2 regions of the Paenochrobactrum glaciei genome follow, and region 2 is predicted to be linked to the other one. Evidence: predicted binding sites of a transcription regulator. Region 2 holds the regulator's gene; the other holds the start of a gene.
The links. Region 2 encodes PhoB, which activates phosphate uptake and scavenging genes when phosphate is short. Its sites were predicted from a motif close to TGTCATNNANCTGTCAT; they were not measured.

Region 1 (3,923 bases), 180 kb from region 2:
GGTAGGAAAGCAGGGCTGATGGTGCCGGTTTCGCGCTGAATACCGCTCTTGCTTGACCATAAGACCAATGGTGTTTCGTGTTCGCGCGCCATGTCAGCGGCAGGTGCTGTGCGGCTTGCAACGCGCGCAGTCATAAAGCCGGTATCGACATAAGCGGGACCGAGTGGTGGCAAATGATCACCGAAAAACACCAAAATGGTTTCGCGTTCACGGCTTTTTGCCCATTTCATCAAACGCAACAGGCTGGCATCGGCTTCATTTGCACCTTGAGCAAAAGCTTTGATCGCTTCACGCGCATGTTCGGGTGCGTGGCCGGTCACTTCCAGCTTGCTGTCCGGATAGCGGCTGGCGGCATAAGGGCCGTGGCCTTGCAAAGAGACGGCAAAGAAGAAAAACGGCTGTTCGATGCTTTCTGCTTCTTTGATCATTTCACTGACCATGGCATCATCAGAGGCAAGCGTGCCGCTTTTTTCAAGCTCTGGCATGGTTTCTTCAGACATGAAGGCATCAAAGCCTAAATGCTGATAGACATTACCGCGGTTCCAGAAAAACGCGCGGAACGGATGCACAGCGCGGGTGGCATAGCCTTGTTCTTTAAAGAAAGAGGCGAGCGATGGCACAGAGCCGCGGATATATTGTTGATAAGGAATACTGCCGGTTGGCAGGAAAGCCTTGGAAAAACCGGTCAGTGCTTCAAATTCCACATTGGCGGTCATGCCGCCAAATTCCGGCGAAAATACATGGCCGGACTGGAACTTGCGCACGGTCGGGATCGGGTCGGTGTTGAAGTTCACCCCCGGCAAACGGGTCGGATCCCAGAAGGATTCGCTCATTACCACAATAATATCAGGCTGCTGGCGGTTATTGAGCGCCGCACCGCTGATGCGGTTGACTTCAATATTGTTGATTGCACCGGCTGAATAAGCTTCCGGCGCAAAGACTTTCGCCATCGGAATGTTTAAAATAAAGGCAACCGCAAAGCCGTTATGCTGATAATTGGCAGTTTGATCCCACATCATCGGCGCGATTTTCAGCTTATCGCGCGACCATGAATAGGTGGCAAAATCTGAAATATAGCCGAACCAGCACAGTGCCGGCAGCGCAATGACAAGCCGCCAGATACGGGCATTGATGTTTAATGGTTTGAACTTCGTACGGCCATAAAAGACCGCCATGATGAATGCTATTACCAGCACCACAAGGCAGACAGCAATTAAAATAGCACTTAACGGGCGGTCGCGCACCAAAAGCGGCAGCAGATCAACAATCTGGCGGGCATAGAGAAAATCGCTCGGATAAAGCGGATCACCTAAATAAAGGCTTTTTTGATAGGCAACAGCACCGCTGATTAAGCCGATAATACCAATGAAAACGGCACTGAAAAAGGCGCGGCCTAATAATGCGTCACAGGCTGTGATGGTGCATGCGAGCAAAAACACTGTTGTCCATGACGGCTGTTGCCAATTGGTGAAGAACCGGATCGTCTCGTTAAGCGAACCGCGTGCCAGCCATTCAATGCAGAAAACCAACAGCGTAGAAATGATCAGCGAACACAGCGCAGCACGCGCTACGTGTTTAACAGTTGCTGATAATTGCCACGGATAGGTCAGACCACTTTGCGTGGTTTGATGTTCCGCCTTCACATTGTCAAAAAGCTGGCTCACAGACGATCCCTTATTGAGAAGCTTGTCCTGTCACATTTCTGTCATGGAAATGTCAAGTCGGTGAGCTCTGTGCGTGATCGGCGGTGCTTTTGCAAATCAAAACTGCGTTGCATGTGTTAATAAGCGGTCACAGATGATAAAGGCTTTGAAATAAATAAAGCGGCGGATCATCTCCGCCGCTTTTTATCTTATATCCGTTGGCTTTGTTTTTTAAAAAACGTCTTCCAGCCCCTTGGTCAGTTCCAGTGCCTGACGCTCAAACAAGCGGCGGTAAATACCACCGTTCAAACGGATGAGCTCGTCATGATCACCTTCTTCGATGATTTCTCCGCGGTCGAAAACCAACAGGCGATCAAGCGCGCGCACCGTGGAAAGACGGTGTGCAATCACCAAAGTTGTGCGTCCTACCATCAAGCGTTCCATTGCCTGCTGGATGAGGACTTCAGATTCAGAATCAAGGCTCGATGTGGCCTCATCCAAAATCAGCACCGGAGCATCGGCCAGAAAGGCACGGGCAATGGCAACACGCTGGCGTTCACCACCTGAAAGCTTGATGCCTCGCTCTCCAACCAGCGTGGCATAGCCTTTTGGCAACCGCATGATGAAATCATGAGCGCTTGCCAGTTTTGCTGCCTGTTCGATTTCGGTCAGACTTGCACCCGGGCGCGCATAGGCAATGTTTTCTGCCAATGTGCGGTGAAACAGGATTGGCTCTTGCTGCACGATGGCAATCTGCGAGCGCAGCGATGATTGCGTGACATCGGCAATATTTTGCCCGTCAATCAGAATGGCACCGCCACTGACATCGTAAAGCCGTTGAATGAGCTTCACAAAAGTGGTTTTGCCGGAACCTGAATGCCCCACCAGACCAACACGCTCACCGGCTTTAATATTGACGCTGAAGTCTTTGTAAAGCGGGTTTTCATGGTCGCCATAATGGAAAGTGACATGGTCAAAATCGATCTGGCCCTTGGTGATATTGATCGCTTTGGCATTTGGCTTGTCAGCAATGCCAAAAGGACGGGCTTCAATATCGACCAGTTCTTCCATGTCGTTGACCGAGCGTTGCAGGTTGCGGATATGCATCCCCACATCGCGCAGGTAACCTTGCAAAATGAAGAAAGCGGTCAATACGAAGGTGATGTCACCGGCGGTTGCCTGTCCCTGGCTCCATAGATAAAGCGCGAAGAAAATGACCAGACCGCGCATGATGAGCAGGTTCAGGCCTTGGATGAAGCCGTTCAGCGTTCCGCGCAGCCATGTGCGTCGGGTACGGCCACGCCATTTCGCAACCACCTTGGTCAATAAGTTGTCTTCACGCGCTTCAGCACCAAAGGCTTTGACCACGGAGTTACAGGAAATAGCATCGGCCAGCGCACCGCCCATGCGGGTGTCCCACGCATTGGCAAGGGTTGCAGCGGGCGCCACAATGCCCAGTGAGATGATAACCGTGCAGATAATGAACAGGATTGAGCCAATGGCAACAATTAACCCCATCATCGGCCAGTACCATGCCAGCAATGCAGTGGAGCCCACCAGCATGACAAGGGACGGAAACAGTGCTACCAGCAAAGTGTCATTGAGCAAATCCACCGCCCACATCGCACGCGTTACTTTACGCACTGTCGAGCCTGCAAAGGAGTTGGCGTGCCAGTCGGTGGAAAAACGCTGCAAGCGATAAAAGGCACTTTGTGCCATGTCACTCATGATTTTCAAGGTGAAATCAGTGATGACATAGAAGGTCAGCTGACGCATAACCAAAGCCAGACCGCCTAAGGCCAGCAGGATGACAAGCGCTGAAACGGCTGCACTCCAGGCATCATTTTTGCTCAAAACATCATTGGCGAGGGCGTCAACGAGCTTACCCGAATAAAGCGGGGTCAACACGTCGGCCACCGTTGCCAACATCATGCCTACCAGCATGAGTGCAATTCTGACCGGCTGGTTTTTCCATTGCCGGAAAGTATATTTGAGGACATTGCGGAAGGCCGGCCCTCGAAAGTCAAGACGTAATCGTGACATGAGATTTTTCACGCATGCCTTATCCTCATGCGCGAACCTTATGAATGAGATGCAACGACAGCCTGATAATAAACTGCGCGGCATGAATTGAGAAAATCGGTTTTTAAGCGAAACAAACGAACGTGAAGGGCAATAGCGGCAAACGGGTCGGGCCGTATTTCGGGCGTCTGTTTTATAAGTTTGAGAGTAGGTCAGGAAAATAAGCCGGAAGGGTGCTCTGCAACTCGAGGCTTCCGG
Region 2 (3,923 bases):
GATAATGCGATAAAGAAACAATATGACAATGAAAAAGCCCCGTCAGTTCTGTTGACGGGGCTTTTTTATAGAGAAAATAAAAAAATCAGTTGAGGGTCGGGCGCTGCTGGGTCAGCAAAAATGCGCCGATCGCATCGACATTTTCTGCTGCTGGGGCATAGGCCAGCGATGATGCGGCCGGTGTTGCTGTGTTGGGTGTTGTTGCTGGCAGCGGCACTTGCAGTTCAGCGACTTGCGAAGCCGCATTTGTCTGCGTCTGAGCTGGTGCCTGAACCTTTGGCTCGGCGCTGGCAATCATGGTTGCTGGTGCAACTATTGCTGCTGGTTCTTCAGCTGTCTGTGGTGTGGTTACATTATATGCTTTGCCACTTGGCACAGCCTGATTTTGCGGTGTGTAGATCATCGCAAGATTATATGGCTCAGTCGGAACAGGCGCTTGCAGGGAGCCGTCTTTGTTGCGCTTTTCATAGAAAGCATTGCCACCGGCGACTAGCACATAATGCATATTCTTGTAAGGGAATTTCAAACCGGCGGTGTGGAAGAACATTGAATTTTTAGCAGCCGGATGGCGCTTACCCTTCAACACATCATCGGCGGCTTTTTGAACATCCGGCAGTGCCTTGGAGTTCATCTTGCGGGTAAGGACACCCGGCGCAAACTGGTTTTTCTGTCCGACAACGCCACAAATCGTATCAGGATATTGTTTTGACAGCAGACGGTTAATCACCACGGTGCCGACGGCCACGAGGCCATCCTGACTGGAGCGGTTGGCTTCAAAGAACATGGCGCGTTCAAGGCACTCACGGTCTTTGGCAGTGTAGGTATAAGTTTTCACACCATTGATATTCATGACATTGCCTTTATCGGCACTGGCAATTTTTGATTGCTTGGCGCTTTTAAGCGCTGCTGTCTGATCGGTGGTGGTGCAGCCCGATACAATTACTGATGCCGCCAGCATTGCCATTGTCAGGGCAAACTTTGCCGAATGACCAGAGAACATGTGTTTCATCAGTTTAATCCTATATCAGGCACTAAAGTTTGGGGGTGCTATGGTGCTTGCCCAAAGCTTTTAACTTTGTCTTTCGTGGATCCGTGTGATTTTTTAACCGCATTCGAACCTGTGGGTCAAATGTCACAGTTACAATAAATTCGTGAATGAACGCCTAAAAGACGCGAAGTTTATCGGGATACAGACCTGATGAAACTTTATTTATATTAATATTTTCTTAAAAAGCTTTGACTGATGCTGCGGCGCATTTTCATGCAGCTTGCTTTAAAAGCCCCTGAGTTACAGCCTTTTCAGGCAAACAAAGAGAGGCAGGGCAGTTTCGTTTGCTTTAACGCAGACTTAGACCGGACGCAATTTCAAAACCGCTAACGGGCTTTTGCAATTATGGTTCCGGACACCATTCTCAACTTTATGCGTGAATTGTAACTTTGCGTGAGAATTGACCCGTTTGTACGAATTTCATTCAAAACTATGATTTACAGGACAGATATCGATTCGAAAAAGCGGCAGCCGATTTAATCGAACTGCCGCTTTTTTAATCTTAACCGAATGAGTATCCTGCGCCACGCACAGTACGGATCGGGTCGGTGGAACCATTCGGGTTAATGGCTTTGCGCAGGCGCCCGATATGAACGTCCACGGTGCGGTCATCAACGTAAATATCAGCGCCCCAAACACCATCCAGCAATTGGCTTCGCGAAAACACGCGCCCTGGTGCCATCATGAAATATTCAAGCAGGCGATATTCTGTCGGGCCCAGATGCACTTCCTTGTCTTTACGATAGACACGGTGCTGCTGGCGATCGAGGATGAGATCGCCGACTTTCAGCACATGGGAGAGCAAGCTCGGATTAGCACGGCGCAGCATGGCTTTGACACGGGCAATCAGCTCAGGTGTCGAGAAAGGTTTGACCACATAGTCATCCGCGCCCACGGCCAGACCGCGCACGCGCTCGCTTTCTTCGCCGCGGGCTGTCAGCATGATAATCGGCAGGCGTTCGGTCTCTGCGCGCTGGCGCAGGCGACGGCATAGTTCAATGCCGGAGACACCGGGCAGCATCCAATCCAAAATCAACAGGTCGGGCACATCTTCGCGTAAAGCAATTTCTGCTTCATCGCCGCGCATGATGGTTGTGACCTGATAGCCTTCCGCTTCCAGATTATAGCGCAGCAATACACTAAGCGCTTCTTCATCTTCCACGACGGCAATTTTGGGAGCATGTGACATCACGAGATTCCTTCAGTCAATTGGCGCAAAAGTCAGACCATGCAGTTGCAATGTAAGTCTGGGTAAGTCTGGCAGGCTGAAATTGCGACAAAGCTAGGGTGCAGAGCGGGAGCGCCGCTCTTGAAAACTACATAAAACCGTTGGCGGACAATTATTTTCATCAAAATCTTGTCCGCCTTTCCGGTCATTTAAGGCTTGCGGGCCTCATCCACGATGATGTCGTGGCTGAGGTCTTCCTTTGGCCGTTCGGCCGGCATTTGCTGGCCGGTGACGATATAATAAACCGTCTCGGCAATATTGGTGGCGTGGTCGCCGATGCGCTCAATGTTTTTGGCGCTGAACAGCAAATGGGTGCAGGAAGAGATGTTGCGCGGATCTTCCATCATATAAGTGAGAAGCTCACGGAAGATCGAGGTGTACATAGCGTCGATTTCATCATCGCGGTCACGCACAATATTGATCTGTGCCACCGAACGGGTGGCATAGGCATCAAGCACTTCTTTTAGCTGGGTGAGTGCCAGTTCAGCCAAGGTTTCAAGGCCGCGATAGAGCTTGACGGATTGGCGGGTGTCGGAAACAGCCGCCACGCGTTTGGCAATGTTTTTGCCCAAATCACCAACGCGTTCCAGATCAGCGGAAATGCGGATGGCACCGATAATTTCGCGCAGGTCAATCGCCATTGGCTGACGCTTGGCAATGATGGTGATGGCTTTGTCGTCGATCTCGCGCTCGGCAGCATCGAGAAACAGATCATCAGCAATGACGCGCTGTGCCAGTTCTTGGTCGGCATTGACGATTGCGGCAATGGATTGCTCGACCATACGCTCGGCATGGCCGCCCATTTCGGCAATCTTATGGGCCAGAAATTTCAGTTCTTCATCATAAGAGCGGACAGTGTGTTTTATAGGCATGAAAAAACCTCTTAAAAAAGTATCGGCAACAACAATCAGCCGAAGCGGCCGGTGATGTAGTCCTGTGTCCGTTTTTCTTTTGGTGCGGTGAAGATCGCTTCAGTTTCGCCTTCCTCGACAATATTGCCAAGATGGAAGAAGGCGGTTTTTTGCGAAACACGCGCGGCTTGCTGCATGGAGTGGGTTACGATTGCAATCGTATAATTCTGGCGCAGTTCGTCGATCAGCTCTTCGATCTTAGCTGTGGCAATCGGGTCAAGCGCCGAGCAAGGCTCATCCATGAGGATAACTTCAGGGCTGACTGCAATAGCGCGGGCAATGCACAGGCGCTGCTGCTGACCACCGGAAAGGCCGGTGCCGGCATCATGAAGGCGGTCTTTGACCTCTTCATAAAGGCTGGCCTTTTTCAGGCTGGTAATAACCGTTTCTTCCAGATCGGTACGGTCTTTGACAAGGCCGTGAATACGCGGGCCGTAAGCCACATTGTCGAAGATGGATTTTGGAAACGGATTAGGCTTCTGGAATACCATGCCAACGCGGGCGCGCAGTTCCACCACGTCGATTTTCGGATCGTAAATATCCTCATTATCGAGCGTGATCTTGCCTTCGACGCGACAGCCCTCAATCGTATCATTCATACGGTTAAGCGAGCGCAGGAAGGTGGACTTGCCGCAACCCGAAGGGCCGATCAGAGCCGTGACCATCTTTTCAGGAATGTCGAGATCAACTCCGAACAGCGCTTGTTTTGCGCCATAAAACACGCTGACTTTTTCAC

Region 1: a site for PhoB is predicted at 1,693-1,709, ahead of ABDZ76_RS03940 (LTA synthase family protein). Genes of this name have one in related genera too.

The regions. Positions count from the first base shown of each region.
Region 1 covers NZ_BAAADE010000001.1:823,723-827,645, reverse strand. Annotated here, with positions in the region: gene ABDZ76_RS03940 (LTA synthase family protein) at 1-1,664, opposite strand, end outside; gene ABDZ76_RS03935 (ABC transporter ATP-binding protein) at 1,875-3,686, opposite strand.
Region 2 covers NZ_BAAADE010000001.1:1,005,156-1,009,078, reverse strand. Annotated here, with positions in the region: gene ABDZ76_RS04730 (cell wall hydrolase) at 86-1,009, opposite strand; gene phoB (phosphate regulon transcriptional regulator PhoB) at 1,551-2,237, opposite strand; gene phoU (phosphate signaling complex protein PhoU) at 2,426-3,148, opposite strand; gene pstB (phosphate ABC transporter ATP-binding protein PstB) at 3,184-3,923, opposite strand, start outside.